Regions from separate parts of the Comamonas sp. 7D-2 genome, predicted to be linked through region 1. Evidence: riboswitches for the same ligand, from Rfam matches in the RefSeq annotation. Region 1 holds a riboswitch; each other region holds the start of a gene.
What was found. Region 1 has a riboswitch for thiamine pyrophosphate ahead of MPZ60_RS15895 (FAD-dependent oxidoreductase). Riboswitches for the same ligand answer to the same signal wherever they lie in the genome.
Positions count from the first base shown of each region.

Region 1 (9,758 bases):
ATCCGCCTTGGATACGCACAGCAGCGTGGTCTCGCCATGGGCATAGGCGTCGTGCGTGCGCTTGTCGCCATCCAGAATCGCCACATCCCCGAACCAGATGCCCGGCTCCACATAGGTCAGCGTGATCTGCTTGCCCGTGATGGAGGTGGAGCTGACCCGCACCGCTCCACGTGCACAGGCAATCCACTCCTCGGGCGGTTCGCCGCGAGCGCAGATGAGCATGCCATCTTTGTATCGTTTGACGTAAGCGCATCGAAGAATGTCGTGCCGCAAAGAGGGCGAAAGGGATGAAAACCAGCGACCAGAGTTGATCGCCTCACGTTCTTCCATACTAAGAATTGGCTCGTCCATGTTCTGTCTTATGCGTGACTGGTAACCGCCCCATTGTCGCGTGTGGGACCGGCTGTGCCGCAACTGCGGGACTCAGGGTTGTCACCTGTGTGTCCGCTTCTAACGCGAAGAGGGCTTGCGCCGATCAAGAAAACCCAGCAGTCATGCGGGCTGCGGCGCGACGGAAAACAAAAATGCCCGCGGGCTGCGGGCATTCAGTCTTGTCATCTGCGGTATTTCATGCGCCGAGCTTTTCAGGCGCGATGGATCTGTGGCTTTAAGTGAAAATAGCTGGTAGCTCTTATCTTTCAAGCGCTCCAAGCTATTGAATTAGTAGTGCGTGGATTCACGCAGCAGCTTGCATGCGCGCCAGCAGATGCTTGGCCGCAGCTTCCGGATCGGGGGCGTTGACCAGGGCGCGCACCACGGCCACCGAGCCCACGCCCGTGGCGCGCACGGCGGGGAACAGGTCCTCGGAAATGCCGCCAATCGCCACCAGCGGGTATTGCTGCATCAGCCGCACATAGGCCGCCAGCCGCGCCAGTCCTTGCGGGGCTGTCGCCATCTTCTTGAGCGTGGTGGGAAAGACCGCGCCCAGGGCGATATAGCTGGGCTGGACCGCATGGGCGCGCACCATCTCGGCGTAGCCATGGGTGGAGACGCCCAGGCGTGTGCCCGAGCTACGGATGGTCTCCAGATCGCGCTGGCCGATCACGTCCAGATCTTCCTGGCCCACATGGATGCCGTAGGCGCCTGCGTCCAGCGCGGCCTGCCAGTGGTCGTTGATGAACAGGCGTGCCTGCGTGCCCTTGACGGCATCAACAGCGGCCTTGACCTCTTGTGCAACGGCGGCCCTGTCGCCGGACTTGAAACGCAGCTGCACCGTGGGCAGACCCGCGCGGGCCATGCGGCCCACCCATTCGGCCGTGGGCAGCACGCCATACAGGCCCAGCTCGCGCGGACAATGGGCAAAGGCCAGGGCCGGGTCGGCCTTGCCGAGACCGAAGTCGCGTGGGTCGTCGGGCCAGTGGGTGACATCGAACTGGTCGGTGCGCTCGCTCTGGCGCTGCCAGGCCTGGGCCAGAGTCTCAGCATCCACGGCAATAAAGCCCAGCTCGCTGCAGGCCTCAAGCGCAGCCAGATAGGCCGGGTCCTGGCGCAGCGCGGGCGGCACGGGCTGGGGCGTCAGCTCGACCGAGTTGGCATCGTGGTGCAACCGGGCGCCAAAGTTGGCGCTGTGCTGGTGGATGATGGCTTGCGCCAGGGCCTTGATTTCAGCGGAGTCCATGGGACGGCCTTTATTCCTGATGCCAGAAAGGGGTGCCCAGCACGGGTGTGCTGGGCTGGGCGGCGTTCTGCTCGGCCATGGCGCCTGCGCGCCAGGCGGCGTGACCGGCATTGACGGCATCGGAGAAGGCGCCGGCCATGGCCACGGGATCTTCGGACAGGGCCACGGCGGTGTTCAGCAGCACGGCGTCATAACCCCATTCCATCACGGTGCAGGCATGCGAGGGACGGCCCAGGCCGGCATCGACGATCAGCGGCACCTTCAGGCGCTCGCGCAGCATCTGCATGGCATAGGGGTTGATGGGGCCGCGGCCGGTGCCTATGGGTGCGGCCCAGGGCATGACGGCTTGGCAGCCCACGTCGACGAGCTTCTGGCACAGCACCAGGTCGTAGGTGGTGTAGGGCAGGACCTGGAAGCCGTCCTTGATGAGGATGGAGGCGGCTTCCACCAGATTGAGTGTGTCGGGCTGCAGCGTGTAGTCGTCGCCGATCAGCTCCAGCTTGATCCAGGGTGTGTCGAAGACTTCACGCGCCATCTGGGCCGTGGTCACGGCTTCCTGGATGGTCATGCAGCCTGCCGTGTTGGGCAGCACGGGCACATTGAGCTTGCGCAGCAGTTCCCAGAAGCTGGCGCCGGTCTCGGCCGCATTGCTGCCCTGGCGGCGCAGCGAGGCCGTGACCATGGCGGGCCTGGAACGCTCCACAGCCGCTTCGAGAATCGCCGGCGAGGGATAGCGCGAGGTGCCCAGCAGCAAGCGGCTTTCAAAACGTTGGCCGTAGAGAACCAGGGTGTCGTCGGTGGTTTTTGTATTCATGATCTATCTATATCTCTTGTCTTTGTACCGCAATGCGTGTGAAGCCCAGTGAGCCTCAAACAGGCATGTGCCAAGTCAGTGACACCGAGCAAGAGCCGTCTCGCCGCGAGGGTGTCGTCCCCTGGGGGAAGGCGCGAAGCGACTCAGGGGGATTCATTTCTAGCCGCCGGTGACGGGAGAGATGACTTCCATCCTGTCGCCCTCGTTGAGCGCATGGTCGGCGTACTGCGTCTTGGGCACAAACACCGTGTTGACCGCCACGGCAAACGGGGGCTTGGCCTGCATCTGCGCCAGCGCATCGGCCACGGTGGCATGGGCTTGCAGCTCGGTGGCTTGCTGATTGAGGGTGATCTTCATGGCATGAAACGGAAAATAAAGCGGGTGCTAAGTTAAACCTCTGCACGGCGGCGCTTGCGTGCGCAGGGGGTGCAAGTGCTGTGCGCCAAAGTTCGGGCTCGCGGCTCAGCCGCGATGCACGGCGACATCGAACTCGCGCGCCAGCGGCGAGTCGTTGTGGTCCAGCAGCTCCAGCACCACGTCGAGCATGGCGGGCGAGATCATGAAGCCGTGGCGGTAGAGGCCGTTGACTTCCATGACGCGCGGCGTCAGCAGGCGCACGGCGGGCAGATTATCGGGCAGGGTGGGGCGGCACTGGGTGGCGATCTCCACAATCCGGCCTTCGGCAAAGCCCGAGTGCACGGTATAGGCCGCACTCAGCAGCTCCAGCGTGGAGCGCACGCTGGCCGGCGACATATCGTCGGATTCGATCTCGGTCGCGCCAATCACGAACAGATGATCTTCCTTGGGCGCGATATAGATGGGGTAGCGTGGATGGATCAGGCGTGTGGGGCGCTGCAGCGTGACTTCGGGCGCGTGAATGCGCACCACCTCGCCGCGAATGCCGCGCAGTTGCTTCCACTGGCTGCGGGCACCCAGGCCGCGGCAGTCGAACACGAAGTCGGGCTGGCCGGCCGCGCCGGGACGGAAGTCGCCGACCTCGCGCGGGCTGTCCCAGTGCAGCTGCACGCCCAGGGCGCTGAGCTTGTCGACCAGCGCCGTCAGCAGCTGGCGGTTGTCGAGCTGGCCTTCGCCGGGCAGATAGACGGCCTGGTTGAAGCGTCCCTGCAGCGCGGGCTCGCAGTCCTGCAGCGCCGCGCCGGTCTTCTCCTGCATGGCCGGCAGGCTGGGGTTGATGCGCCGGTTTTTCTCCAGCAGGCCGAAAAAGCGTGCCGCATCGCCCTGATCCTGGCGGTGCCAGAGAATCAGCGTGCCGTTTTGCTGCAGAAACACATGCTGCTCGAGCTGAGCTATCAGCTCGGGCCAGCGCTTGAGCCCATGCTGGCCCATGCGCACCACGCCGGGCTCGGTAATGGCCGACTCGGCCAGCGGCGCCAGCATAGCAGCCGCCACGCGCGCCGCAGCACCATCGCCTTGCGGGCCATGGGCGTCATAGAGGTCGATGGCATGACCGCGCTGGGCCAGGGCCAGAGCCAGCAGACGGCCCATGAGGCCGCCGCCGAGAATTGCGATCTTTGAAGAAGCTTGTAGCAATGACATGTGCAAATCGTTTTCCATCCGGACACAGGAACAGGGCCATGTGCAGGACAAAACGCGGCATGCCTTGCGGCTTGTGAAACTCCCCACGCCAGCATGACCTGGATCGGGTGCAGGGGGCACAGGGCACGGATGGTGCTCTGGTGCGCAGCCCGTGGCTGGCGCAGCCCCAGGGTGTTTCTCAGTCCGCACAGGCTGCTTGCCTGCGGGACACCCCTGTTTCGTCCGTTGGACATTACAGCACAACCGCAAACAGCACGCATTGACCATGCGCATGGGCGATAATTTTTGCCATGACAGTGATTGCTTCTTCCTCCATCTCCGGCGCCGCAAAAAAGCGCTATGCACGCGTGCTCTCCATAGCTGGCTCGGACAGCGGCGGTGGCGCCGGTATCCAGGCCGACCTCAAGACCTGTGCGGCTCTGGGCTGCTACGGCATGACGGCGATCACGGCCATCACCGTGCAGAACACGCTGGGTGTGACGGGTATTCACGGCATTCCGCTCGATACCGTGCGCGGCCAGATCGATGCCGTTGTGCAGGACATAGGCGTCGATGCCGTCAAGATCGGCATGCTGGCAACCCCCGATGTGGTGAGCGTGGTGGCGGATGCTATCCGTCGCCACGGTATCAGGAACGTGGTGCTGGATCCCGTGATGGTGGCCACCAGTGGTGACCGCCTGATCGTTCCCGAGACGGCACAGGCGCTGGTCCAGGAGCTGTTCCCGCTGGCGACGGTGATTACCCCCAATCTGGATGAAGCAGCTTTGCTGCTGGGTCGCAACATCGACGGCATTGGAGCGTTGGATGCGGCCGTGGCCGATCTGCTGGCCATGGGGGCGCCGGCCGTATTGCTCAAGGGCGGGCATCTGAGCGGCGATCTGGTCATGGATGTTCTGGGCCGGCAAGGCCAGCAGGTCGGCGACTATCTGCGCCTGCAGTCGCAGCGCATCGTCACCCATAACGGCCATGGCACGGGCTGCACGCTGTCGTCGGCGATTGCCTCCTTCCTGGCTCAGGGGCTGGCGCTGGAGGCCGCAGTGACCGAGGCGCGCCGCTATATTCTGGGCGCCATCGAGGCGGGAGCCGAGGTCTATACCGGCCAGGGTCACGGCCCCCTCAATCACGGCTATGCGCCGCGCACGCAGCTGATCGTCGAAGGCTGATTGCCGGCGCCCGCAAAAAAGGCCTGCTGCTGCAGGCCTTTGCTTTGGGTGTTCGTGTTGCAGGGCTTACCAGCCCCAGACCAGATTCTTGGCCACCCAGCCGCTCTGGCCGTTGCTGCGCTGCACCTGGGCCCAGCTGCCTTGCTTTTTCAGAGTCTGCAGCACCTCATGCTGCTCCAGCTTGCCCACGCGCTTGTGCTTCTGGCCGGGGCCGGAGCGCAGATTGGCCGTGCGCGCCGTCACCACCATATGCGGGCTCTTGCTGGTCAGCGGGGCGTGGACCCAGCCCAGCGTGGACTCGTAGTCCTTCACGCGCAGCCACTGCCCCTTGCGCTGGGTGACTTGCAGCGGATAGCCCTTGCTCAGTTCCCAGAGGGTTGCGGAGCGGGTGTTGGGCTGCTCGCGCACATTCACGGTCTTGCCCTTGATACTGACAAATTCCTGGGCTTGTGCGAGGGCCGGCAGCAGGCCGGCGGTGAGCGCACCCAGCGCGATCAGGCTTGAAGTGGCGGCGGTGCGGATCCAGCGGTTGCAAGGCACGGGGCAGATTCTCCTTTTATCGATTGAAAACAGGCTGTAACCCCCATCGGACTTGCGTGGCTAGCTATAGTTCCTGTAGAAAGCTGACAGGGGCTGAACACCCGACAGCCATAAAGGAATGCCATGAACCAGCCAACCAGCGCCCATGGGCGTGCCTCGTTGACCACCCGATTGACGCTTGCATTGACGGCTCTGGCCGCCGCGACCCTGCTCACGGCCTGCCAGAGTAGGGCATCGGCGAATGCAGCGGCTGCAACACCTGCCGCCGCTGCGGCGCCAAAAGCCGGGGATCCTCAGATGCTGGGCCAGCAATTGCTGGCCGCTGCCGCGCAGGGCGATGCCGTGGCGGTGCGCAATCTGCTGGCTGGCAACGCGCCTGTCGACGTGCAGGACGCCCGGGGCAATACCCCATTGCTGCTGGCCACGGCGGCCAACCATATCGAGGTGGCGCGATCGCTGCTGATGCACGGTGCCAGCCCCAATATCCAGAACCAGATGCAGGACAGCGCCTATCTGCTGGCCGGTGCGCAGGGCCGGCTGGAGATTGTGCGTATGACGATTTCCTATGGCGCCGATCTCAAGAGCACCAACCGCTATGGCGGCACGGCCCTGATTCCGGCTTGCGAGCGCGGCCATCTGGAAACGGCCCAGGCGCTGATCGCCGCCGGCGTGAATGTGAACCATGTCAACCGGCTGGGCTGGACCTGCCTGATGGAAGCCGTGGTGCTCAGCGACGGCGGGCCGCGCCATCAGGCCATCATCCGGGCCTTGATCGACGCGAAGGCGGATCTGAATCTGCCTGACAAGGATGGGGTGACGGCCCTGGCCCATGCACGCCAGCGCGGGCAGAAGGCTGTGGTTCATATGCTGCAGGCGGCGGGCGCCAAGTAAGAACAGAGGAGATGGCTGCAGAGCCTTTCTATCGCGCGTGTGATGCTATTGCCTTTGAGTTTCAGTCAGGCGGCAACGGAGCGAGGCTGCAGCTGGCGTGTGGCGAGAGCCACCACAAAAGTCAGCGCCAGCGTGGGCAGGGCCGAGCCCAGGGCCGTGCTCACATAGGGCAGCAGGTGATAGAAGGCAATGCCCAGCACCCAGATGGCCACGGCATCCCAGCGCATGGCGGGCGCTTTTTGCATCAGTTGCACGGCATCGGTGCCAAAGGCCAGGCGACCCAGCATCACGCCGAACAGCGGCACAAAGCAGGAGCTGAGCAGCAGCAAAAACGGCTCCAGACTGTGCATGGGCAGCACCATGGCCAGTGCCGTGCACAGGGCCGCGATCAGCAGGCCCCAGCGGCGAATGCTCCAGCCAGGTTGCAGGCTGTGGGCCGACATGGCGCCCGAGTAGGCATCGCCATAGGCATTGTCCACCTCGTCGATCAGAATCAGCGACAGGGCAATCAGCCCGCCCTGGGCCAGCAGCAGGGCCGTGACCAGGTCTTCGCTGGGCAGGGTCAGGGCCACCAGCACGCCCAGGGAGTAGCACCAGATATTGGCCAGGGCAAAGCCGGTCCAGGCACCCGACAGCGCGGACTTGCCGCTTTTGCCGTGGCGCGCATAGTCGGCCACCAGCGGCAGCCAGCTGATGGGCATGGCGATCACCAGATCGACGGCACCGAGCATGCTCATGCCGCCTGCACCTTCGCGGGCCAGCAAGGTCCCGAGGCCGGTGGCGCCGGCCATTTTGAGGAATTGCCAGCTCAGCCACAGCAGCGAGGCAATCACCAGCGGCAAGGCCACGCGCGAGATGATGCGGCGCACCAAGGTGGTCATGGAGCCGCTCATCAGCAGCAGGATCACGCCACCCCAGAGCAGAGTGGCCAGCCAGGGCCAGTAGGCAGCGCCCATGATGCCGCTTTGCTTGCCCAGCGCCACGGTGGCGTCGCGCATCACCACCAGCTCGAAACTGCCCCAGCCCAGCAGCTGGATGATGTTGAGCACGATAGGCAGTCGTGCGAAGTGGCGGCCGTAGACGCTGTGCATCAGCCCTGCACTGGACAGGCCGCTGTCGCAGCCCAGCTTGCCCACCCAGCCCAGCAGACCGGCGCCGATCAGCGAGCCGATGGCTATCGCGATCAGCGCATGTAGCGGGCTGAGCGCAGGCAGCAGATAGGCTCCCATCTGCATGACCAGCAGGCCCACGCCCAGACTGAACCACAGCGAGGCATGGTCGCGCCAGGCAAAGACGCGCTCCTTAGCCGTCACCGGGGCCAGGGCCCGATTGGCCGATGTGGAAGAAGATGAATTCATGAATGCTCCGCCAGAAAAACGAAGCAGGGGCCGCATGGTTTGCGCGGCGAGCCAGCAAAGACCTGGCCAGTCGCGGTCTGACACCTTGGACAGCTTCCCTGCGCGAGGATGATCTCGGGCAAGCGATGGTCAAGACACCGCTTGCGCAATCAGGTTCAAAGGGACTCTCTCAGCCCTGACCGGTCATGGTCAGGACACCCCCAGCATTGCTGCCTGCCTTGGGCTGCAGCGAGCGCGATTGTGCCAGACATGCAGCGGCGGGGGCAGAACTGCAGCGCAAAGCTGTGTTGCAAATGCTTGCAAATCAGAGTGCCTGTCTTGACCCCGTTGCGTCCGCTGCTGCGTTTCAGCCTCCGACAAGTTTGTTTCACGCCGCTGTGGCTGTACCTTGAGGAGGCCTTGTCCATGTTGTCTGTCCATATCGAACCCCCGGTTCCAGGTTTCTTGCTGTCGCGCGGCCGTTTGCTGCGCGCTTCGCTGCTCTGCGCTGTCGCGATGGTGGCCGCCGCGCCGGCCTCGGCCTGGACGCGCGGCAACCACAAGCTGGCCCAGGTCAGCATCATCGAACGTGCCACGGGCCGGGTACTGCCCCAGTACAGTCACGAGGGAGAGCTGTGGGTGGTGGGCCGCCCCGGTGCCAACTATGCGGTGCGCATCCGCAACTTCGAGAGCCGCCGCATCATGGGCGTCATCAGCGTCGACGGGGTCAATGCCATCAATGGCCGCACGGCGAGCTCTCGCGCCGAAGGCGGCTATGTGCTGGATGCGGGCGACAGCTATGACGTGCGGGGCTGGCGCAAGAGCAATGACAACGTGGCCGCGTTCTATTTTTCCGAAAGCGATATGTCCTATGCCGCCAGAACCGGCCGGTCGCAGGATGTGGGCGTGATCGGGGTCGCGCTGTACCGCGAAAAGCTGCCCGAGCCTGCTGCCTACCAGGGGCCGCTCCATGAGCCGCAAGCGCAGGCCAGTGCCTCGTCGGCTGAATCTGCAGCGGCGGATGTCGCCGTGCCTCAGGCCGCCAGCAAGAGCCGCAGCGCCGAGCGCCGTGCGCCACAGGCCTCACCGACCCCCTCGCTAGGCACGGGCCATGGCGCGGTGGAGCGCTCGCAAGTCACCCAGGTGGACTTCGAGGCCGATACAGACCAGCCCCGGCAGATGGTGCGTATCCGCTACGACAGCTATGCCAATCTGGTCGCCAGAGGCGTGATTCGCGAGCCTCGTCCACGGCCGCCGCAGCCGCGCGTGCCCAATCCCTTTCCTGGCGACAATGGTTTTGTCCCGGACCCGCCGCGCAACTGAGCAAAGTGGGCTGCGGAGTTTGCATAATCGCGGGCATGCTTGCACCGCCGCTTGCCCAAGCCCAACTCGCCGATGAAGCCCTGATGCGCAGCTATGCCGCAGGGCAGGCCACGGCGTTCGAGACGCTTTATGCCCGGCACAGCCTGCGCATATGGCGCTATTTCTATCGCAACACGGGCGATGCTGCGCTGGCCGATGATCTGGCGCAAGACCTCTGGCTTGCCGTGGTGGACTGCGCCTGCCGCTATGAGGTGCGCAGCAGGTTCACGACCTGGCTGTTCACCATGGCGCACAACCGCCTGGTCGATCACTGGCGCAGGCAGCGGCCGGGCATCAGCCTGTCGGCAGACACGCAAGAGTCCATGCGGCTGGCCGAAAGCCTGTTTGCGGCCTCGGGCTTTGAGCCCGAGCAGCAGCTCGATCGTCAACTCATGGCTCAGGCCATCCTGGCAGCGCTTGCCCGGCTCCCGGCCGAGCAGCGCGAGTGCTTTCTGCTGCAGGTCGAGGCTGATCTG
Region 1 covers NZ_CP094238.1:3,431,630-3,441,387, reverse strand. The annotation lists gene MPZ60_RS15915 (Crp/Fnr family transcriptional regulator) at 1-351, opposite strand, end outside; gene MPZ60_RS15910 (thiamine phosphate synthase) at 677-1,618, opposite strand; gene MPZ60_RS15905 (thiazole synthase) at 1,629-2,432, opposite strand; gene thiS (sulfur carrier protein ThiS) at 2,592-2,789, opposite strand; gene MPZ60_RS15895 (FAD-dependent oxidoreductase) at 2,895-3,989, opposite strand; TPP riboswitch at 4,053-4,214, opposite strand; gene thiD (bifunctional hydroxymethylpyrimidine kinase/phosphomethylpyrimidine kinase) at 4,280-5,152, shown strand; gene MPZ60_RS15885 (SH3 domain-containing protein) at 5,219-5,692, opposite strand; gene MPZ60_RS15880 (ankyrin repeat domain-containing protein) at 5,816-6,583, shown strand; gene MPZ60_RS15875 (cytosine permease) at 6,649-7,941, opposite strand; gene MPZ60_RS15870 (hypothetical protein) at 8,347-9,243, shown strand; gene MPZ60_RS15865 (sigma-70 family RNA polymerase sigma factor) at 9,279-9,758, shown strand, end outside.

Region 2 (9,758 bases), 550 kb from region 1:
CGCTCCAGCCTATGGACTGCAGCTGCGAAGCCACCGAATCCGCGCCATCCACCCACAGGGACAGCAACAGCAGCGGCAGCATGGGGAAGACGCTGGTCCAGACGATGAAGGACACCGGCTCATACGAGCCTTGCTTGGCCGCCATCCGCGTCAGCAGGTTCGAGCCGGCCCACATGGCAGCGGCGCCCACAGTCAGCACAAAACCGATCAGCGTCATATCCGATGTCCCCTCACCATGGGCTGCACCGATCAGCAGCAGTCCGGCAAGAGCGATGAGCAGGCCCAGCCATTGCCAGCGCTGCGGTTTCTCGTGCAAGAACGCAGCCGCCAGCAGCATGGTGATGAAAGCCTGGGTCTGAAGCACCACGGATGCCATGCCGGCAGGCATGCCCAGCTTCATGCCGGTGAACAGCAGGCCGAACTGCCCGACCCCTTGCACCAGGCCGTAGGCGGCCAGCAGACCCCAGGAAAGATTTTTGGGCGGACGCACGAACAGCAGAAACGGCAGCGATGCCGCGGCAAAGCGCAGCGCGCACAGCAGCAGGGGCGAGAGCTTGGCCAGCCCCCACTTCATGACCACGAAATTAAGACCCCAGACCACGATGACGATGATGGCGCTGAGCCAGTCCGGACGGCTCATGCCGGAGGTGGGTGAGGATGCAGAACTCATGACACTGACAACTGATATTGGATTTTCTAGATCAAGCCCCCTAGTATGACTTGCCATCAGTCATGGCTGGCTGCGAAAGCGGTCAAATCGAATACCGGGACTGCAAACGGTCTTACTTGAGCAGATACCGGTCCATTTTGATCGGCAGCATGAGCAAGGCCTTGAATACGTACAGGACGATCAAGGTGCCGCTGAAGTCGCCCAGAATCATCACAAGAAGCTGGTCCATCTGAAAACCATCCCCTATGACCACGGACCAGGCCTGGTGCAGCAAGGCATTGCTCAGTCCGTAAATGACACTGAGCCACAGCAGGCGACGCGGCGTGAGATCACTGAGAGATCGCCCGAGCCCCATCCATTTGCGAGCTGCGCAATAGGTGCCATAAGGGGCAAGCGTGGCCATGATGCCGCCCGCAAATGCCCGCAGCCAGTCATCCGGGAAAAAGTAGAAGTTGCAGACCAGCCATGACACGACGAAAAGCCCGGCCACGCCCGCCTCCGCAAAAAGCAGGGTACAAAGCAGACGAGCGCCTGCAGGCAGGTAAATCCAGTTGACGCCCCTGACAAATTCCAGTTCGGAGAAAATCCACTGATTAAGAGCCAGCATCGCCAGGAACAGCAAAGCCGTGATAACCGCCACCGAAAATTGCGTCCAAATGTTCTTCATGCGCTGCCGCCGAGCTTGTTCACTGTCTGCACAGTATTATGAGTGCCGTTTATTCGCTCTTCGTTAGCGGCGCGTCGCCTGTTTTTGCCTTCTCATGCCAAAGTCCCTGTCTGCCGATATCTATTTACGCTTTCTGCACCTGGCAGCGACCATCCGCAACCTGCCAGTGCTGCCCGCACTGGATCCACTGGAGGAACGCCTGCTGGAGCAAATCGCCAATGCCGGCACGCGCCAGGAGCGTCTTTGCGTCCGGGATCTGATGGCCCAGCGTGAACTGGGGTCTCCGGCCACGATTCACACCCGTCTGAAGTCCATGCGCCAGAAAGGCTGGATCCTGCTGGCCGATACCGAGGATGCCAGACGCAAGCAGATCGAGCTCAGTGCCGATGCCCACAAGCATTTCGAGAAACTCTCGCACTGCATAGTTCAGGCCGCAGCCGAGAGCTGATGCAGAAATGAAAAAGCAGCCGCCGGGCTGCTTTTTTCATGGAGCGACCAACAGCGATCAGCTGCCGGCCACCTTCATGCGATTGATCAGCATGGAGCCCACGGTCTTGGCACCGTAGTTGTAGGCATCGGCTCCGATGGCCTCAATGCCCTTGAACATGGTCTTGAGGTTGCCCGCGATCGTGATTTCGTCCACGGGGAAAGCGATCTCGCCGTTCTCCACCCAGAAGCCGCTGGCGCCGCGCGAATAGTCGCCGGTCACATAGTTCACGCCCTGGCCCATCAGCTCGACCACAAACAGGCCCGTGCCCAGCTTCTTGAGCATGGCATCCAGATCGTCGCCCGCCTTGGTGCGGCGCGAAGTCATGACCAGATTGTGCGAGCCGCCGGCATTGCCCGTGGTCTTCATGCCCAGCTTGCGCGCCGAGTAGCTGGACAGGAAATAGCCTTCCACGCGGCCGGCATCGACCACCTTGCGAGCCTGCACGCGCACGCCCTCTTCGTCAAAGGGCGAGCTGCCCTTGCCGCCCAGGACAAAGGGGTCTTCCTCGACATCGATGTGCTTGGGGAAGATGGGCTTGCCCATGGAGTCGAGCAAGAACGTGCTCTTGCGATAGAGGGCGCTGCCGCTGACGGCCTGCACAAAGCTGCCCAGCAGGCCGGCGGCCAGCGGAGACTCGAACAGCACCGGGCATTCGGTGGTCGGGATCTTGCGGCTGCCCAGACGGCTCAGCGTGCGCTCTGCGGCGTAGCGGCCCACGGCTTCTGGCGAGGCCAGATCTGCAGCATTGCGCATGGAGCTGTACCAGTAGTCGCGCTGCATCTCGCCATTCTTGCCGGGCAGCTTGGCGATGGGCGCCACCGACATGCTGTGGCGCGAGCTGGCGTAGCCGCCGCGAAAACCGTTGGTATGGGCCGTGAAGAAATGGCTTTGCTGGGCCGAGACGCCCGCACCTTCGCTGTTGCTCACGCGACGGTGGGTCTTGAAGGCGGCCTCCTCGCAGCGCAGCGCCATCTCAGCAGCGGCTTCGCTGGTGATATCCCAGGGATGGAACAGATCCAGATCGCGATGCGTGCCGGGCAGCGCGATATCTGCGCTGTCGGGCAGGCGGGCAAACGGGTCTTCTGCGGTGAAGCGCGCGATGTCATAGGCGGCCTGCACGGTCTGCTTGATGGCGGCTTCGGAGAAGTCCGAGGTGCTGGCATTGCCCCGGCGCTGACCCAGATAGACGGTCACGCCCAGCGACTTGTCGCGGTTGCGCTCCACGGTCTCCAGCTGGCCCTTGCGCACGCTGACCGATAGGCCGCAGCCCTCGGAAGCCTCGGCGCCGGCGTCCGTCGCACCCAGCTTTTTGGCATGCTGCAAAGCCTGGTCCACCAGCCCCTCGAAAAAGGCTTGGCTGAAGCTGAAACCGGCTTGCGGTGCGGATTGGGCCTGTGCACTGGAAGTGCTTGTATTGCTGGAGCGAGGTTTTTTCATAGCGGCGGATATGATAGCCGCCACTGCGGCGCCCTCTGCGCTGCCACCGATATTGCCCCCCTTACCATGTCACGCAAACCCACCAAAGGCTATTTTGTTCGCGGAAAGTTCGTTGCCGAAGGCAGCGAGCTGGACCTTGAGCTGAAGGCCGAACTCAAAGGCACTTACGATTCCACCAAGACCGACCTCAAGCGCGAAAGTGATGCGCTGCAGGATCTGGGCAAGGAGCTGATGACGCTGCGCAGCGACCTCTTCAAGCGTCTGCAGCTGTCCGACCAACTGATCGACGCGCTGGCCGAGGCCAAGCGCATCACCAACTTCGAAGGCAAGCGCCGCCAGATGCAATATGTCGGCAAGCTCATGCGCAAGCTGACGCCTGAACAGGTCGCGGCCGTGAAGCAGGCGCTGGACGAGCAGCGCAATGGCTCCGCCAGCGAAAAAATGTCGCTGCAGGTGGCCGAGCAATGGCGCGACCGCCTGATCGTCGAGGAAGCGGCCCTGTCCATCTGGCTGGAGCATTTCCCCGGCACCGATGTGCAGCAGCTGCGCTCGCTGATCCGCCAGTCGCGCAAGGACATCGACAAGGCCAAGGAGCAAGCCGCCGCAGCGGCCGCTGCCGCCGGCCCCGATGCCGAACCCAAGGAAGTCAGCAAGGGCCGCGCCTACCGCGACCTGTTCCAGCTGGTGCGCGAGCAACTGGCCAGCGCCGGCAAGGCCGGTGCGAGCGCCGAGGATGACGGCGATGAGTGATGCGCCCGTATCCGTATATCTTCACGATGCCGTGAAGATCGGCATCGTCTCCATCAGCGACCGCGCCAGCAGCGGCGTCTATGAAGACAAGGGCCTGCCCGCGCTGCAGGAATGGCTGAGCCGCGCGCTCAAGAACCCCATCCAGTTCGAGCCGCGCCTGATTCCCGACGAGCAGGCCGGCATCAGCGCGGCGCTGATCGAGCTGGTCGATGCAGGCTGCAGCCTGGTGCTGACCACCGGCGGTACCGGCCCCGCGCTGCGCGATGTGACACCCGAGGCCACTTTGGCCGTGGCCCACAAGGAAATGCCGGGCTTTGGCGAGCAGATGCGCCAGATCAGCCTGGCTTTTGTGCCCACGGCCATACTCTCGCGCCAGGTGGCGGTGATACGCGGCAGCAGCCTGATCATCAATCTGCCGGGACAGCCCAAGGCGATTGCCGAGACGCTGGAAGGCCTCAAGGACGCCGACGGCAAATCCAAGGTCAACGGCATCTTTGCTGCCGTGCCCTACTGCATCGACCTGATCGGCGGCCCCTATCTCGAGACCCATGACGAGATCTGCAAGGCCTTTCGCCCCAAGACCGCGATTCGCGCGCCGCGCACTGCATAGCCTGCAGCGCCAGGTGCAATCCCTGCCAAAACATCCACCAAAGCAGCCTGCGGGCTGCTTTTTTCATGGTGCTCACGTGGCATGGCTGCTGCGGGTATCTCGCTGCAATCGCTATCAGAATAAAAGCAATTTGCGCCTTTCATCCATGGACTTCAGCAATAAATCCATCTGAAACCTATGAACAAAAAGCGCTAGCAGCTATCAAAGATGGTGTATCCCTTGGGATTTCCCGCAAGTGCTTGCCCCGATGCCAGACGCAATAGCCACCCCTAGCATGTTTGCTGCGATGCAGCGACGGCGGCCACCCGCCAACCGGACGCTGCACGCTCTCTCCACATTTCTCATAATTTTCAGGAGACTCCATGCATCGCTTGTCCCAGTCTGCGCCCACTGCTTCCCTGCTGGCTCTCGCCCTGACGGCGGCCTTCGCGGCTCCCGCCATGGCACAGGAAAAAGTCAAGATCGGCTTCATCACCGACATGTCCAGCCTCTATGCCGATGTGGAAGGCAAAAACGGTGCCGTTGCCATACAGATGGCGATTGACGACTTTGGCGGCAAGGTACTGGGCAAGCCCATCGAGCTGCTGACAGCCGACCACCAGAACAAGGCAGATATCGCGGCCAGCAAGGCCCGCGAGTGGATAGACACGCAAGGCATCAGCCTGGTGTTCGGCGGCACCAACTCCGCCACGGCCCTGGCCATGGCCAAGGTCGCCCAGGAGAAAAAGCGCGTCTTCATCGACAATGGCGCGGGCAGCTCGGCTCTGACCAACGAGCAATGCAGCCCCTATACCGTGCACTACGCCTTCGATACCGTGGCCCTGGCCAAGGGCACGGGCGGTGCCGTGGTGGACACGGGCGGCAAGAGCTGGTTCTTCGTGACGGCCGACTATGCCTTCGGCCATGCACTGGAAGCCGACACCAGCAAGATCATCGAAGCGCGTGGCGGCAAGGTGCTGGGCTCGGTCAAGACGCCGCTCAACGCCAGCGACTTCTCTAGCTTCATGCTGCAGGCCCAGAACAGCAAGGCGCAGATCCTGGGCCTGGCCAATGCCGGCGGAGACACCATCAACTCCATCAAGGCGGCCAAGGAGTTCGGCGTCACCAAGAACATGAAGCTGGCCGGCCTGCTGGTCTTCTTCAGCGACATCCACAGCCTGGGACTTAAGAACACCGAAGGCATGCAGTTCACCGCCCCCTGGTACTGGGACATGAACGACGGCTCGCGCAAGTTTGCCGACGCCTTCATGGCCAAGACCCAGCGCCGCCCCAGCGAGATCCAGGCTGCCGACTACTCGGCCACCATGAACTACCTCAAGGCCGTGGAAAAAGCCGGAACGCTCGATGCCGACAAGGTCATGGCCACCTTGAAAAGCACCAAGATCGACGACTTCTTCGGCCAGGGCTATATCCGTGAAGACGGCCGATATGTGCACGATATGTACCTGATGCAGGTCAAGTCGCCGGCCGAATCCAAGGGCACCTGGGACTATTACAAGATCATCAAGAAGCTGCCAGCCGAGCAGATCTGGACCACCAAGGCGGAAAGCAAATGCCAGTACTGGCGGTGACTTGAACCCGCGAGGCATATGCCCCGCATCGGCACAACGGACAGCAAGCCGCGGCAGCTGTCCGTTTTTTCATGGCAGCAGTTCCAACAGCTCCAAGCGTCAATCCGCAACAAACTTACATCGCGATATTTGCGCCTTATCGAGATGGACCTGACGGGCGGCGTCCCCAGCGACCCTTTCCAAGCCGAACGCTGCAGCCCCTGCGGCATCACTCGGCAAAAAGGCAGGCCCTGCGGCCTGCCTTTTTCATGGCGACGGGCAAAAGCGCTTGATGCACAAGTGCCGCAGCCCGGCTTCAGTTCAGGTCAACGTGCCGTGGTGTCGGTCGATGCATTGACGATGGGAATGTAGAAATCGCCGCCCGCCTGATTGAACTCCGCCGCCTTGGCCTGCATGCCCACGGCAATGCTGTTCTCGGCGCTCACGCCTTGCTGCTTGGCAAAGTCGCGCACTTCCTGGGTGATCTTCATGGAGCAGAACTTGGGTCCGCACATGGAGCAGAAGTGAGCCACCTTGGCGCTGTCCTTGGGCAGGGTTTCGTCGTGGTAGGCCTGGGCCGTATCGGGATCCAGTCCCAGGTTGAACTGGTCCTGCCAACGGAAGTCGAAGCGCGCCTGGGAGAGCGCATCGTCACGCGAACGCGCGCCCGGATGGCCCTTGGCGACATCGGCCGCATGGGCCGCAATCTTGTAGGCGATGATGCCCTGCTTGACGTCGTCGCGGTCGGGCAGACCCAGATGCTCCTTGGGCGTTACATAGCACAGCATGGCCGTGCCGAACCAGCCGATCATGGCCGCGCCGATGGCGCTGGCGATGTGGTCGTAGCCGGGGGCGATGTCTATGGTCAGCGGGCCCAGGGTGTAGAACGGGGCCTCGTGGCAGTGCTTGAGCTGCTCGGTCATGTTCTGCTGGATCATGTGCATGGGCACATGGCCAGGGCCTTCGATCATGGTCTGCACATCGTGCTTCCAGGCGATCTGCGTCAGCTCGCCCAGCGTGGCCAGCTCGGCAAACTGGGCATCGTCGTTGGCATCCGACGCGCAGCCGGGACGCAGGCCATCGCCCAGCGAGAAGCTCACGTCATACTGCTTCATGATGTCGCAGATGTCCTCGAAATGTTCATAGAGGAAGCTCTCGCGGTGATGAGCCATGCACCACTTGGCCATGATGGAGCCGCCGCGCGAGACGATGCCGGTGCGGCGCTGGGCCGTGAGGTGGATGTAGGCCAGGCGCACGCCGGCGTGGATGGTGAAGTAGTCCACGCCCTGCTCGGCCTGCTCGACCAGCGTGTCGCGGAAGATCTCCCAGGTCAGGTCCTCGGCAATGCCGCCGACCTTTTCCAGCGCCTGATAGATGGGCACGGTGCCGATGGGCACGGGCGAGTTGCGCACAATCCAGTCGCGCGTGGTGTGAATGTTCTTGCCCGTAGACAGGTCCATGACATTGTCCGCACCCCAGCGAATGGCCCAGACCAGCTTTTCCACCTCTTCCTCGATGCTGGAAGTCACGGCCGAATTGCCGATGTTGGCGTTGATCTTGACCTTGAAATTGCGGCCGATGGCCATGGGTTCGATTTCAGGGTGGTTGATATTGGCCGGAATGATGGCGCGGCCGCGCGCCACTTCGTCGCGCACGAATTCGGGTGTGATGATCTTCGGGATCGCTGCGCCCAGGCTGTTGCCGGCCAGGCGCAGCTCTCGCGCCGCGTCCTGCTGGTACTGCGCCATCCATTCACGGCGACCGTTTTCGCGCAGGGCCACATACTCCATCTCGGGCGTGATGATGCCGCGCTTGGCATAGTGCATCTGGGTCACGTTCTGGCCTGATTTGGCTCGGCGCGGCTGGCGCTGCAGCGCTGCGGCTTCGGCACGCAGCTGCTCCACACGCAGGTCTTCTTCGCCGCGCTTGCCGCCGTCGTCCAGCGCCACACGCTGGCGGCCCACATAGTATTCGCTGTCGCCGCGCGCCTCGATCCAGGCACCGCGCACGCTGGCCAGACCGCTGCGCACATCGATCTTGGCAGCAGGGTCGGTGTAGGGGCCGGAGGTGTCGTAGACGCTGACCTGCTCACCGTTGGTGAGCGCAATATCGCGCACCGGCACACGCAGTTCGGGATAGATGGAGCCGCTCAGATAGCTCTTGGTCGAAGCCGGAAAGGGCTGGCGGGACTGGGCCAGCAGTTCGGCAAAGCGGGTGGCGTCAGGGGCGTTGCCAGCGGCTGGCGTAAAGATGGAATCAGGGGCGTTCATCGCAGTCTCCTCAAAGCGGTTGAAGTGCATCAAACGCTCCGTGGAGTGCGGCCCTGCTCTGATCTTGCCCTGCACTGGCCCGGCCCGCTATGGGGTATCCGGCCTGTGCCGCCGAAATTCTGCAATCTCGGCCTGGTTCTTCACGCACCGGCTGTCCAGAAAAGACAAAACCCCAGTGCGCGAGGCGCCTGGGGTTTGCTGTGCCCATGGCTTTCAGGGCTGGCACCCGTGCCAGTTGCCCTGTCAATCCATCGGCCCTGCGTCAGGGTCCCGCTCTTCTTCCGCCGGTATGAACCGGATCAAGTTCGTCGGGTTCGCCTGCACTGTTTTCACAGTGACTGGCATCTCAGCGCTTTCGCACACCCCGGAGCTGCACGCAGTATAGGCTGGTTTTGCCACAATTTGCGCACTCTTGAAGCTGTTTAACTATCCTGACCCTCAAGCGTCTAATCCGCCGTTCAATCCAGCCCCTGCAGCGCCAGCCATTCATTGCTGGCAGCACGGCTTGCGCGCCACTGGTTGATGGGCGCGCTGACATCCTCGTAGCCCAGGGCAATGCCAAAGGCAATCTGGTAGCCATCCGGCAATGCCAGCTGTTCGATCAGCATGTCGTTGTACATGCGCCAGAAGCCCTGGGCACAGGTGGCCAGACCTTTCTCCACCGCCAGCAGCATGAAGGACTGCAGATAGATGCCCAGATCCACCCATTGCGCATAGCCCATGCGCTCCTCCACGGCCACGAAAATACCCACGGGCGCACCGAACATCTGGCCGTTCTTGGCCAACTGGGCCAGACGTGCTGCCTTGTCCTCGCGACCGATATTGAGTGAGCGATACAGATCTTCGCCGTTTTCAAAGCGGCGACTGCGGTAGGGCTCCCACAAACCGGGTGGATAGGACAGGCCGGGGCGCTGCACGGCCTCGGTCTCCCTGGCCCTGGCGCACAGATCCTTGAGCGCCTGTCCGCCCACTGCAGTCACACGCCAGGGCTGCATATTGCCGCCGGACGGCGCCTGCGCTGCGGTCTCCAGCAAGTCCCGCACCGTGGCAGCAGCCACGGCCTGCGGCAGAAAAGCGCGCACCGAACGACGCTGCTGCAATGCTTGACGAGTATCCATCTCTTCTACTTTCCTAAATCACTGGTGTGCAGTGTAGGAGCTTGCGGCATTTTCCCGAGTCGCCGTGGATACCTTGTCGCAGCCGCCCCGGTGCTTGCCCTGATGGCGCGCCCTGCTCCAACTGCGACCATGCTGGCTGCCCGTCGCAGTGACCGGGTACTCACCACCTCAGGAGATGACTCTGATGAAGCCTCGC
Region 2 covers NZ_CP094238.1:3,978,886-3,988,643, forward strand. The annotation lists gene MPZ60_RS18230 (EamA family transporter) at 1-670, opposite strand, end outside; gene MPZ60_RS18235 (hypothetical protein) at 783-1,337, opposite strand; gene MPZ60_RS18240 (hypothetical protein) at 1,432-1,785, shown strand; gene pmbA (metalloprotease PmbA) at 1,843-3,264, opposite strand; gene yjgA (ribosome biogenesis factor YjgA) at 3,331-4,014, shown strand; gene mog (molybdopterin adenylyltransferase) at 4,007-4,624, shown strand; gene MPZ60_RS18260 (ABC transporter substrate-binding protein) at 4,987-6,195, shown strand; gene thiC (phosphomethylpyrimidine synthase ThiC) at 6,501-8,444, opposite strand; TPP riboswitch at 8,704-8,821, opposite strand; gene MPZ60_RS18270 (nitroreductase) at 8,903-9,562, opposite strand; gene MPZ60_RS18275 (ABC transporter substrate-binding protein) at 9,747-9,758, shown strand, end outside.
Region 2: another riboswitch for thiamine pyrophosphate. It lies ahead of thiC (phosphomethylpyrimidine synthase ThiC); the one in region 1 lies ahead of MPZ60_RS15895 (FAD-dependent oxidoreductase).

Region 3 (9,758 bases), 1.0 Mb from region 1:
ATGGGTGGAGACCAGCACCTGTTGCGGTGCGGTGGCAATATCCTGGGCCAAGCGGGCCTGACCGGGCAGGTCCAGGCTGGCAAAGGGCTCGTCCAGCAGCAGCAGTTGCGGCGCCGCAATCAGCAGCGAGAGCCAGCACACCTGCTGGCGCTGGCCCTGGCTCAGACTGCTGACGGCCCGCTCGGCCCAGTGGGCCAGGCCGCGTGCGGCCAGCAACTCGCGCGCCCTGGCTCTGGCTTGCTGCTTGCTCAGGCCCTGGGGGCGAAGGCCCAGGGCCAGTTCTTCCTCCACGGTAGGGAAGATGATCTGATCGTCCGGATTCTGGAACATCAGGCCGATCAGGCCGGGCTTGTGCTCGCGCGCCTGCAGCAAGGGCATGCCATCCACCAGTACTTGTCCGGCCTGGGGCAGCTCGAGCCCGCAAAGCAGGCGGAACAGGCTGGACTTGCCCGCGCCGTTGTTGCCGATCACGCCAATGCGCGTTTCAGTCAGGCTAAGGCTCAGGCCGTCAAACACCTGGGTCTGGCCGCGCTGCAGCCGTATATCGACCAACTGCACACCCTGTTGGGCGGGGCTTTGCAATCCATCACTCATACATCAGCTCCAACTGCGGGAATGGCAGGGCTGCAAGGCGCCGGGCTGGAATTTGGATGGCAAGAAACGAAAAGGGCTGACATACGGAGAAATCTGAAACCGTGCCCCGGCTTCAAACATACGAGGCAGCGCTGGTGGCGGATTCTAGCGCTGTGAATTTGCTTTCAAAAGCCCGCCATCTGAGCTCTTTTTATGTGAATTTTCTATAAGAATTGATTTCTTTACCTGGAGCGGATGTCTGTTGTCATTTGGCCCGCATTTCGTGGCAGTTGTACCCCTGATGACTGCGTGTTGCAGAGTGAAGAATTTCTGTGTGCCGTTCTTGCCTGCTTCAGGGGCTAACTTCGCTCAAACTGCATACGCACCGGCATGGAAATTGATGTGATTGACTGTGTTTTGACGTGGCTTGCAGGGCTGATGAGCGCAAGCTTGTTGCCGGCGCCTGTCGTCTGGCAGGCAAACCGGGGCGGGATTGGCGGCTTTCGGGCTCAAGCAGGCAATGTACAAGCACCAGAATTTTTCTGAAAAAATCGCTTTTGATCTATCCGGATGTGAAAAAAGCGGGCTCTGGACCCGCTTTCTGCTGTCCGGCAAAGCCGGATGACATGTTTAGAACTGGTAGCTGAGGCTGGTGCCGGCCATCCATTGACGTCCCGGAGCGGGCTCGTAGTAACGTCCGTTGCCTTCGTTGACGATGACCGAGCCCACATAGTTCTTGTCCGCCAGATTGTCGATGCGGGCAAAAGTGCTGAGCTTCCAGGCGCCCAGGCGTTTGGTGTAGCCAACGCTCAGGCTGGCCACGTTGTAGCTGGGGGCATAGACCTGGTTCTTGTCGTCGGCGGCAATACGGCCCACATGACGCCAGTCCAGGCCCACACGCCAGTCGGTGGCGGGAAGCCATTCCAGTCCCAGGTAGCCCAAATGCCTGGCCGTGCCGGCAATACGGTTGCCGGCGGGAGTGCAGTCCTGGCCCTTGCTGTCGCAATAGCCGCTGCGCAGGCTGGCATCAAGCAAGGTCAGCGCGCCGCTCAGGCGCAACTGGGGCATCAGCCAGGTGCTGGTGCTCAGCTCCATGCCGCGGCGGCGGGTCTTGCCGGCATTCTGATAAGAGGTGCGGCCGTTGTCGTTGCTGGCCACCACAATTTCATCGTCGGTCTGGGTCTGGAACAGTGCGGCAGACCAGTCGCCGCGCAGTCCGGCCACATTGAAGCCTTGCTTGATGCCCAGCTCGGCACTGGTCGATACCGCAGGTTTGAGGCCGAAGTTCAGACCGCCCGCCAGATCGGGGCGGTACGAGATCTCGTTGAAGGTCGGTGTTTCCATGCCGCGACCCAGCGAGGCATAGATATTGGTGTCCTGATTGAGCTCGTGCTGGAGCGAAACAACCGGCAGCAGCTTATGGAATCCGGCATTGCCGCTGTCGTTCTTGTCTGCCAGGAAATGGTCGCGCGATTGGAACTGCACATTGCTCCAGCGCAGGCCGGCATCGAGCTTCCAGCGCGGTGCAAAGGCCCAGGAGGCTTGCAGATAGGGGTCTATGCTGGTGAGGGTGTTGCGCTCGTCGCGCACCAGCTCGCCGACCACGCCCAGCTGGTTGCCCGCAAAGTTCTTGTAGCCCTGACGGTCTTCCCTGACAGTGTTGGCGGCCAGGCCGGCAATCAGGCTCAGGCTGCCGCTGCCCAGCTCGTATTTGCCGCTCCAGCGCGCATCGATGCCGCCATAGTCGCGCTTGAGACCGATCACTCCGCCTCTGTAGCCGGTCTGCGATGCCTTGGGTGTGGACTGGAACTGCATCATTTCGCGCTGACCGGCATAGGCCATGAGGCGCAGTGCCTGGCCGCCGTCCAGCTGGCGCTCATAGGTCAGGCCGGCCTGGGTCTGCTTCACGCTTTTGCGCGAATCGTAGAGCAAGGGGTTGGACGCCACAGCCTTCGGATCTGCCGCCCAGTCCTTGGGCGTGATGCCGCCGGGGTCCTTGGCATCGATGTCCACATGGTTGGCGACCAGGGTTAGCTGGCTGTATTCGTCGGGCTTGACATCGATGCGGGCGTTGAACAGGTTTTTGTCCGCCGCGCTCTGGGCCCGGTAGCCGTCGGTGAGAAAACGGCTGGCGCTGAGCACATAGCCAATCCCGTTGGTTTCGCCCTTGGCCTTGAGGCCCAGGCGCTTCTGGCCGTCGCTGCCCAGTGCAAAGCTGCTTTGCATCGAGGGCGCGCCTTCACCACGTTCGGTATAGGCATTGATCACGCCGCCAGAGGCGTTGCCGTAGAGGGCGGAGTAAGGACCGCGCAGCACTTCCACGCGCTCCAGCGAGGCGATATCGATATTGTTGGTCTGACCCTGGCCATCGGGCATGGTGGAGGGGATGCCGTCCACATAGATCTGTATGCCGCGCACGCCGAAGGTGGATCGTGCGCCAAAGCCGCGAATCGACAGCTGCAGGTCTTGCGCGTAGTTCTGACGGTTCTGCAGCTGCAGACCCGGAGCTGCACTCAGGGACTCCGAGAGATTGACCTGCAGATTGCGCTCGCGCATGCGCTCGCCGTCGAGCACGGTCACGGAGGCCGGGGTTTGCTCAAGTGCAGACTCCTGCAAGGTGCTGCGCACGGTGACTTCGGACAACTGGGGCAGTTCCGGCTGGGCGGCGGCTTGCTGGGCTGTTGCGGACTGTGCCGTCAGCAGCAGTCCGGCGGCGGCCACAGGCCAGCCTGCCAGATGACAAAGGCGCGAAAAATGCATGTGAATATCTCTGGGGCTTGGGGCGGGCGTTCAGTGCCCTGGATGGCTTGCAAGCTCTGCTGACGCAGTCCAGCGACGCGACATGCCGCGCTTTCAGGCATGGCGTACCTGCGTGATTGTCGGCGCCGTGGCAGGTTACGTCTCAGGCAGCTTGCGGTGCTGGGTCGATTGTATTTGGGCAGCAGTATTTTGATGTTTTTGCCCTGTATGTCCTTCTTGCCCGTGCTGGAGCATTACCCCAGGTTACAAGTGACGCGACTTTCATGCGGCGGTGCAGCCCCCTTGCAGTGATGCCGTTGGGGTAAGATGGCGCCGCGCTCCGGGGTGCACGCCAGTGCTGAGATCTACACCCGCGAACTTGACCCGGTTCATACCGGCGGAAGAAGAGCTTGCAAGCTGACCTCAGGGCAGTGCGTTCTCGCATGGTCAGCAAGCCTTCGGAGCATGATGTCCCCGCTCTCGAAGGAATTTCATGGACAAGGCCGCTTCGCTGGTCGCAGATCTGCTTGCTTTCATCGCAATGGATGACTGCACCGACGACCAGTTCAATCAACTCGCCCTGCGCCTTTTCGCCTACCAGTACGAATGCAATGCGCCGTTTCGCAGCTTTTGCCAGCGACGCGGTGCTACGCTGCGCAATGTCAGGAGCTGGCGCGATGTTCCGGCTGTGCCCATCGATGCCTTCAAGGCCATGGAGCTGCGCAGCGAGCCGCCGTCGTCCGCCGAGCGCGTATTCATGACCAGCGGCACCACGGGACGCGCTGCGCGCGGACGTCATTTCCATCCGCAGCTCGATGTCTACGACCTGTCCATGAAGCGCTATTTCGCCAGACGTTTCATGCAGGGGCTGGAGCGCATGCCGATGGGCATTCTGTTTCCCGATGAGCAGGCCATGCCCAATTCCTCGCTGGCCCACTATCTGGCCCTGGCCTGTTCCGAATTCGGCTCGGCAGGCAGCCGCTACTATCTGAACTCGGAAGGGCTGGACATGCCGGCCCTGTGTGCCGCGCTGGAAGAGTCCGAGCGCAGTGGCCAGCCGTTTGCGTTGCTGGGCGCGAGCTTCAGCCTGGTCCATGTGATGGATGCCCTGCGTGCGCAGGGCCGCAGCTTTCGCCTGCCTGCAGGCAGCCGCGTACTGGATACGGGCGGCTACAAGGGGCAGTCGCGCGAGCTGCCGCTCGAGGAGTTCTATGCCGAGCTTTCGCAGCTGCTGGGCGTGCCGCGCAGTCTGTGCATCAATATGTATGGCATGACGGAGCTGAGTACCCAGTTCTATGACGATGGCAATGCGATTCTGCCCTCGGTCAAGTCCGGTCCGCACTGGATTCGTTCGCGTCTGGTGGAGCCGATCACCGGCAGGGACGTGGCAGCTGGTGAGCGCGGCATTCTGGTGCATTGCGATCTGGCCAACTACAACGCGGTGACCACCATACTGACCGAGGATGTGGGCCTGTGGGCCGGCTCGCAGGAAAAAGACGGCTTTTTGCTGCTAGGGCGCGCCGAGGGCGCCGCCGCCAAGGGTTGCTCGCTGGCGGTTGAAGAGTTTGTGAAAGCTGCCGGCGCATGAGCAAGCAGCGCAAGGTGCAGCGTATCAAGGCAGGCTACCTGCCGGGCCTGGGCGACGACGAAGTGCAGTGGCAGACGCTGGACTTCGAGTCCCGCGACGGCCAGAGGCTGGAAGTCAGCGTGCCCGTGCTGACGGCGCCGCAGATGCAGGCACTGGCCTGCCGTGTGCGCAAGGCCGCGGCCGCCCATCTGCGCCCCATGCCGGTGGCCGAGATCATCGATGCCGTCGATCGTGCGATGGCCCGCCTGCTTGACCGTAACGACATCTACCGCCAGCAGGCCGAAGCCTGGCTGCCCGTGGTCAGCGGCTATGACGCCGATATGGTGCGGCTGGGGCTGACAGGATTTTTCAAGACCTTTCGTGCAGCGCAGCTCAAGCGCTTTGTGGCCGAGGATTTTGCCAATCCGGCGGTACTCGATGGTTTTCAACCGGCAGCCAAGGGCGGGGCCGTACGTGCTTTCGGCCCGGATCTGCTGGTGCATAGCTGGGCCGGCAACGTACCTGCGCTGTCGCTGTGGAGCCTGGTCTGCGGCTTGCTGGTCAAGGCCCCTGCGATTGGTAAGCTGGCCAGTGCCGAGCCTTTGTTTGCGGGATGGTTTGCAGGCCTGCTGGCAGAGGTCCACCCGCCGCTGGCCGATTGCCTGGCCGTGGTGTGGTGGCGCGGTGCAGGTGGCGAGGAGGCCGACGCGCTCTATGCCCAGGCCGATACGGTGCTGGCCTATGGCGGCAACCAGACGCTGGATGCGTTGCGTCGTCGCCTGCCCGTGACGACGCGCTTTTTGCCCCATGGCCACAAGCTGGGCTTTGGCCTGATCGACGCGCAGGCGCTGGATACGCTCAAGGCTCCGGCCATGGCAAGGCTGGCGGCCTGGGACGTGATGCGCTATGACCAGCAGGGCTGCTACTCGCCCCATGTGTTCTATGTGCAGCGTGGGGCGCCGGTCTCTGCGCGTGCTTTTGCCGACTATCTGGCAGCCGAGCTTGCCAATCTGCAGCGACGATTTGCACGCCGCGAACTGGATCTGGAAGAAGGGGCGGCGCTGGCACGCTGGCAGCAGAACATGGAGTGGGGCGGTGAAGCACACCAGCTGCTGGGGCCTGTGGATGCGCCCTGGAGCGTGGCCTACAGCGAGAGTCTTCAGCCCTTGGCACCGACCGCGTTGTACCGCACGATTGCCGTGGTGGCCGTGGACCGGCTCGATGCCGTGCTGCCCGTGGTGGCCGCTCAGCGCGACTATCTGCAGACCGCCGGCATTGCTGCCGGCCCCGAAGAGCTGTACCGCCTGGCGGGGCTGCTGGGTGCGGCTGGCGTTACGCGTATCAGCGCCATCGGCTCCATGAGCATGCCCGAGGCGGGATGGCACCATGACGGGCGCTTCAACCTGCTGGATCTGGTGCGCATGACGGAGATCGAGCAGTCGGCAGAACTTGCGGCCCAGCCGCTGGCTGATTATGCGGATTGAGGGGGCGCGTACAGCCGTGGCATTCATGGAATTCAAGCAGGCCCGATTCAGCTACCCGGGACGAGTGCCCGTGGTGGATGGCGTGGACTGGCAGGTCGGGGCTGGAGAGTTTCACTGCCTGCTGGGGCGCAGCGGCTGCGGCAAGACCACGCTGCTCAAGCTGGCGGCTGGCCTGCTCAGGCCCCAGTCGGGGCATGTCTTGCTGCGCGGCACCGAACTGGCAGCGCCGGGGCCGCAACTGGGCTTTATGTTCCAGGCGCCGACGCTGCTGGACTGGCATACGGTGATCGACAACGTGCTGCTGCCTGTATCGCTGCAGCGCAAACCCACGCAGCAGGACCGACAGGCAGCCATGCAGTTGCTGGAGCAACTGGGTCTTGCCGCCCATGCCCGGCTTTACCCTGGGCAGCTCTCGGGCGGACAGCAAAGTCGCGCGGCGCTGGCGCGAGCCCTGGTTCTGGAGCCGCCGCTGCTGCTGCTCGACGAGCCTTTTGCGGCGCTGGATGCCATTACGCGTGCCGAACTGCAGGACGATTTGCTGCGCACCTGCCAGCGCCATGGCACGACGGTGCTCTTTGTTACCCACGACATCAACGAGGCTGTCTATCTGGGTGACCGCATTGCACTCATGCATGGCGGCCGCATCGTGGACGACTGGTCCGTCGAGCTGCCACAGCCGCGCCAGCAGAGCCTGCGCCATGGCGCGGCGTTCAACGACTATTGCGCGCGCATTCGCGCATCCATGGACCGGGGTGGCGCATGAGCGGCCTGCTGAACAGAACACACTGGCTGTCTGCCTCGCTTTTGATAGCCGTTCTTGCAATATGGGAACTGGCTGCGAGGCAATTTGGTTTGTCGGCGCTGGTGTTGCCCGCGCCCTCGGCGGTGGCGCTGTCGCTGTGGTCGGGTCTCGCGTCCGGCTATTTCTGGCCGCATCTCTGGGCTACCTTGCAGGCCTTGCTGCTGGGGCTGCTCATAGGCAGTGCCGTGGGCTTGCTGGCTGGCATGGCTCTGGCTGAGTCAGAGTTGCTGGAGCGCGTGCTCAAGCCCTATGTGGTGGTCAGCCAGGTCGTGCCCAAGCTGGCTCTGGCGCCGCTGTTCGTGCTGTGGTTCGGCTTCGGCATGCTGCCGACGGTGCTGATCACGGCGCTGATCTGCTTTTTCCCATTGATGGAAAACACATTGACGGGCCTGCGGCAGGTGGATGGCCAGCGCCTGCAGCTGTTTCGCATGCTGGGCGCAACCAGGCTGCAGACCTTGCTGCGCCTGAAACTGCCGACCGGGCTGCCCGCGATTCTGGCCGGGCTGCGCGTGGCCGTCGTGCTGGCGCTGGTCGGTGCCGTGGTGGCCGAGTTCATGGGTGCAAGCCAGGGCCTGGGCGCCGTGGTCATTGCTGCCCAGGGAATGATGGACACCACGCTGATGTTTGCGGCGTTGGTGCTGATTGCCGCCATGGGCCTGCTGCTGTATCAGGCCTGCCTTGTTCTGGAGCGCTATTTGCTGCGCTCCCATCACTTTTCAACCTCGCAGTCGGGCGACCGGGCCTGACTGCATCTTCAAACCATTTGTCATGCACTCCAGCAACCAGACTTCGTTCATCTCTCGCCGCAGCCTGCTCGGCGCCTGTGCAGGCCTGAGCGGCCTTGCCATGACCGGCACCAGCATGGCGGTTCCTCTGCAGGGCAAGATTCGCCTGGCCGGCTGGAGCAAGCCCATCAGCGAGATCACCAATATTCTGGTCGAGCCCGAAAAAGGATTCTTCAAGGCGAACGGCGTGGAACTGGCCTATCTGCCCGGAGCGGGTGGCGGCGATGCGATTCGCAACATCCTCAGCGGCCAGGCCGACGTGGCGTTTACCGACCCCGGCTCCTTCTTCATGGCTCTGGACAAGGGCGAGAAGCTGGTGGCGATCTACGACATCTATCCGCAGAACGTGTTCAATGTGGTTTCGCTCAAGTCCTCGGGCATTCGTAAGCCCGCAGACCTCAAGGGCAAGAAGATCGGTGTCTACAGCCTTGCCAGCGGCACGCGCCAGAACCTGTTGGTGATGCTGCATCAGGCCGGCCTCAAGGAGTCGGATGTGAGCATTGTCGTGACCGGCCTGTTGAACTTTGCGCCCCTGATGCAAGGGCAGGTTGACGCCACGGCCGCCACGGATACCGGCCTGGCTGTGGGACTGCGCAAGGGCATAGGCGAAGTCAATGTGATGCAGGTCAGCGACCACCTCAATATGTCCAGCGACATGTTTGTGGTGCGCGAGGAGGTGTTCCAGCAGAAGAAGGACTTGCTCAAGGCATTCGTCAAGGGCTACCGCGAAAGCGCTGCCTGGATGATGGCGAATCCCGAGGAGGCCTCGGTGCTGGCCAGCAAATATGCCATCGACGGCACGCGTCGCGATATCAATCTGGATGTGATCCGCCTGCGTAACGCCTCTTCCATGCCGGCAGTCCAGGGCCAGCCGCTGGGCAGTTTCGATATGGCTGCGCTGCAAAAAGGCGCCGATGCCTATCGTGCGCTGGGCATGGTGCAGCGTCAGATCAAGGTGGCGGATGTGGTTGTGCCGCTGTAAATCTCCCCTTGGAGGCGCGTTGCCTGGGCGGCCTCGCGCCTTGGGGGAGGACAGCATCAGTGCAGGGCGCCGAGCCGCCAAGGCACTTGCTTGCTGTCTCCTGCCTGGGGCCTGTCAGTGTTTGAGCGGAAATCGTGAATATGAGTCAGTCTTCTTCAATGGGCTTGCGCGGCAAGGTGGTGCTGGTGACGGGAGCCAGTCGTGGCATTGGCGCGGCGATTGCCCTGGCGTTTGCGCGCGAGGGTGCGACCGTGGCCGTCAACTACCTGTCCAATGACGAGGCTGCAGCCAGCACCGTGGATGCCTGCCTGGCCGCGGGCAAGGACTCGGGCGGTGATGCCTGGGCGGTCAAGGCCGATGTGGGCTCGCCCGATGCGGTGCAGAGCGTGGTAGACGGCATCGTGCGTGAAGCGGGGGGCATTGATATCGTGGTCAACAATGCCTTCAGGCCCTATGCATTCGATCCGGAACGCCGCAGCCGTTTTGACGATCTGCAATGGGCGGACTATCAGGCCCAGTTCGACGGGGCCGTCGGTGCAAGCTTCAATGTCTGCCGTGCGGTGCTGCCGTTGATGCGCCAGCGCGCGCGCGGCAGCATTGTCAACATTGTCAGCAATCTGGTGGAGCAGCCAGTCGTTGCCTATCACGACTACACGACATCCAAGGGGGCTTTGCTGGCCTTCAGCCGCAATCTGGCCAGCGAGCTTGGGCCAGTAGGCATCCGCGTCAACTGTGTGGCGCCCGGTCTGGTCTATCCCACGCAGGGTACGCAGGACAGCAAGGAGTCTTTTCGTGAATCGCTGATGGCGGCCACGCCGCTGCGGCG
Region 3 covers NZ_CP094238.1:2,388,448-2,398,205, forward strand. The annotation lists gene MPZ60_RS11070 (energy-coupling factor ABC transporter ATP-binding protein) at 1-594, opposite strand, end outside; gene MPZ60_RS11075 (hypothetical protein) at 964-1,119, shown strand; gene MPZ60_RS11080 (TonB-dependent receptor) at 1,204-3,333, opposite strand; TPP riboswitch at 3,644-3,735, shown strand; gene MPZ60_RS11085 (long-chain-fatty-acid--CoA ligase) at 3,806-4,900, shown strand; gene MPZ60_RS11090 (acyl-CoA reductase) at 4,897-6,363, shown strand; gene MPZ60_RS11095 (ABC transporter ATP-binding protein) at 6,389-7,126, shown strand; gene MPZ60_RS11100 (ABC transporter permease) at 7,123-7,911, shown strand; gene MPZ60_RS11105 (ABC transporter substrate-binding protein) at 7,934-8,932, shown strand; gene MPZ60_RS11110 (SDR family oxidoreductase) at 9,073-9,758, shown strand, end outside.
Region 3: another riboswitch for thiamine pyrophosphate. It lies ahead of MPZ60_RS11085 (long-chain-fatty-acid--CoA ligase); the one in region 1 lies ahead of MPZ60_RS15895 (FAD-dependent oxidoreductase).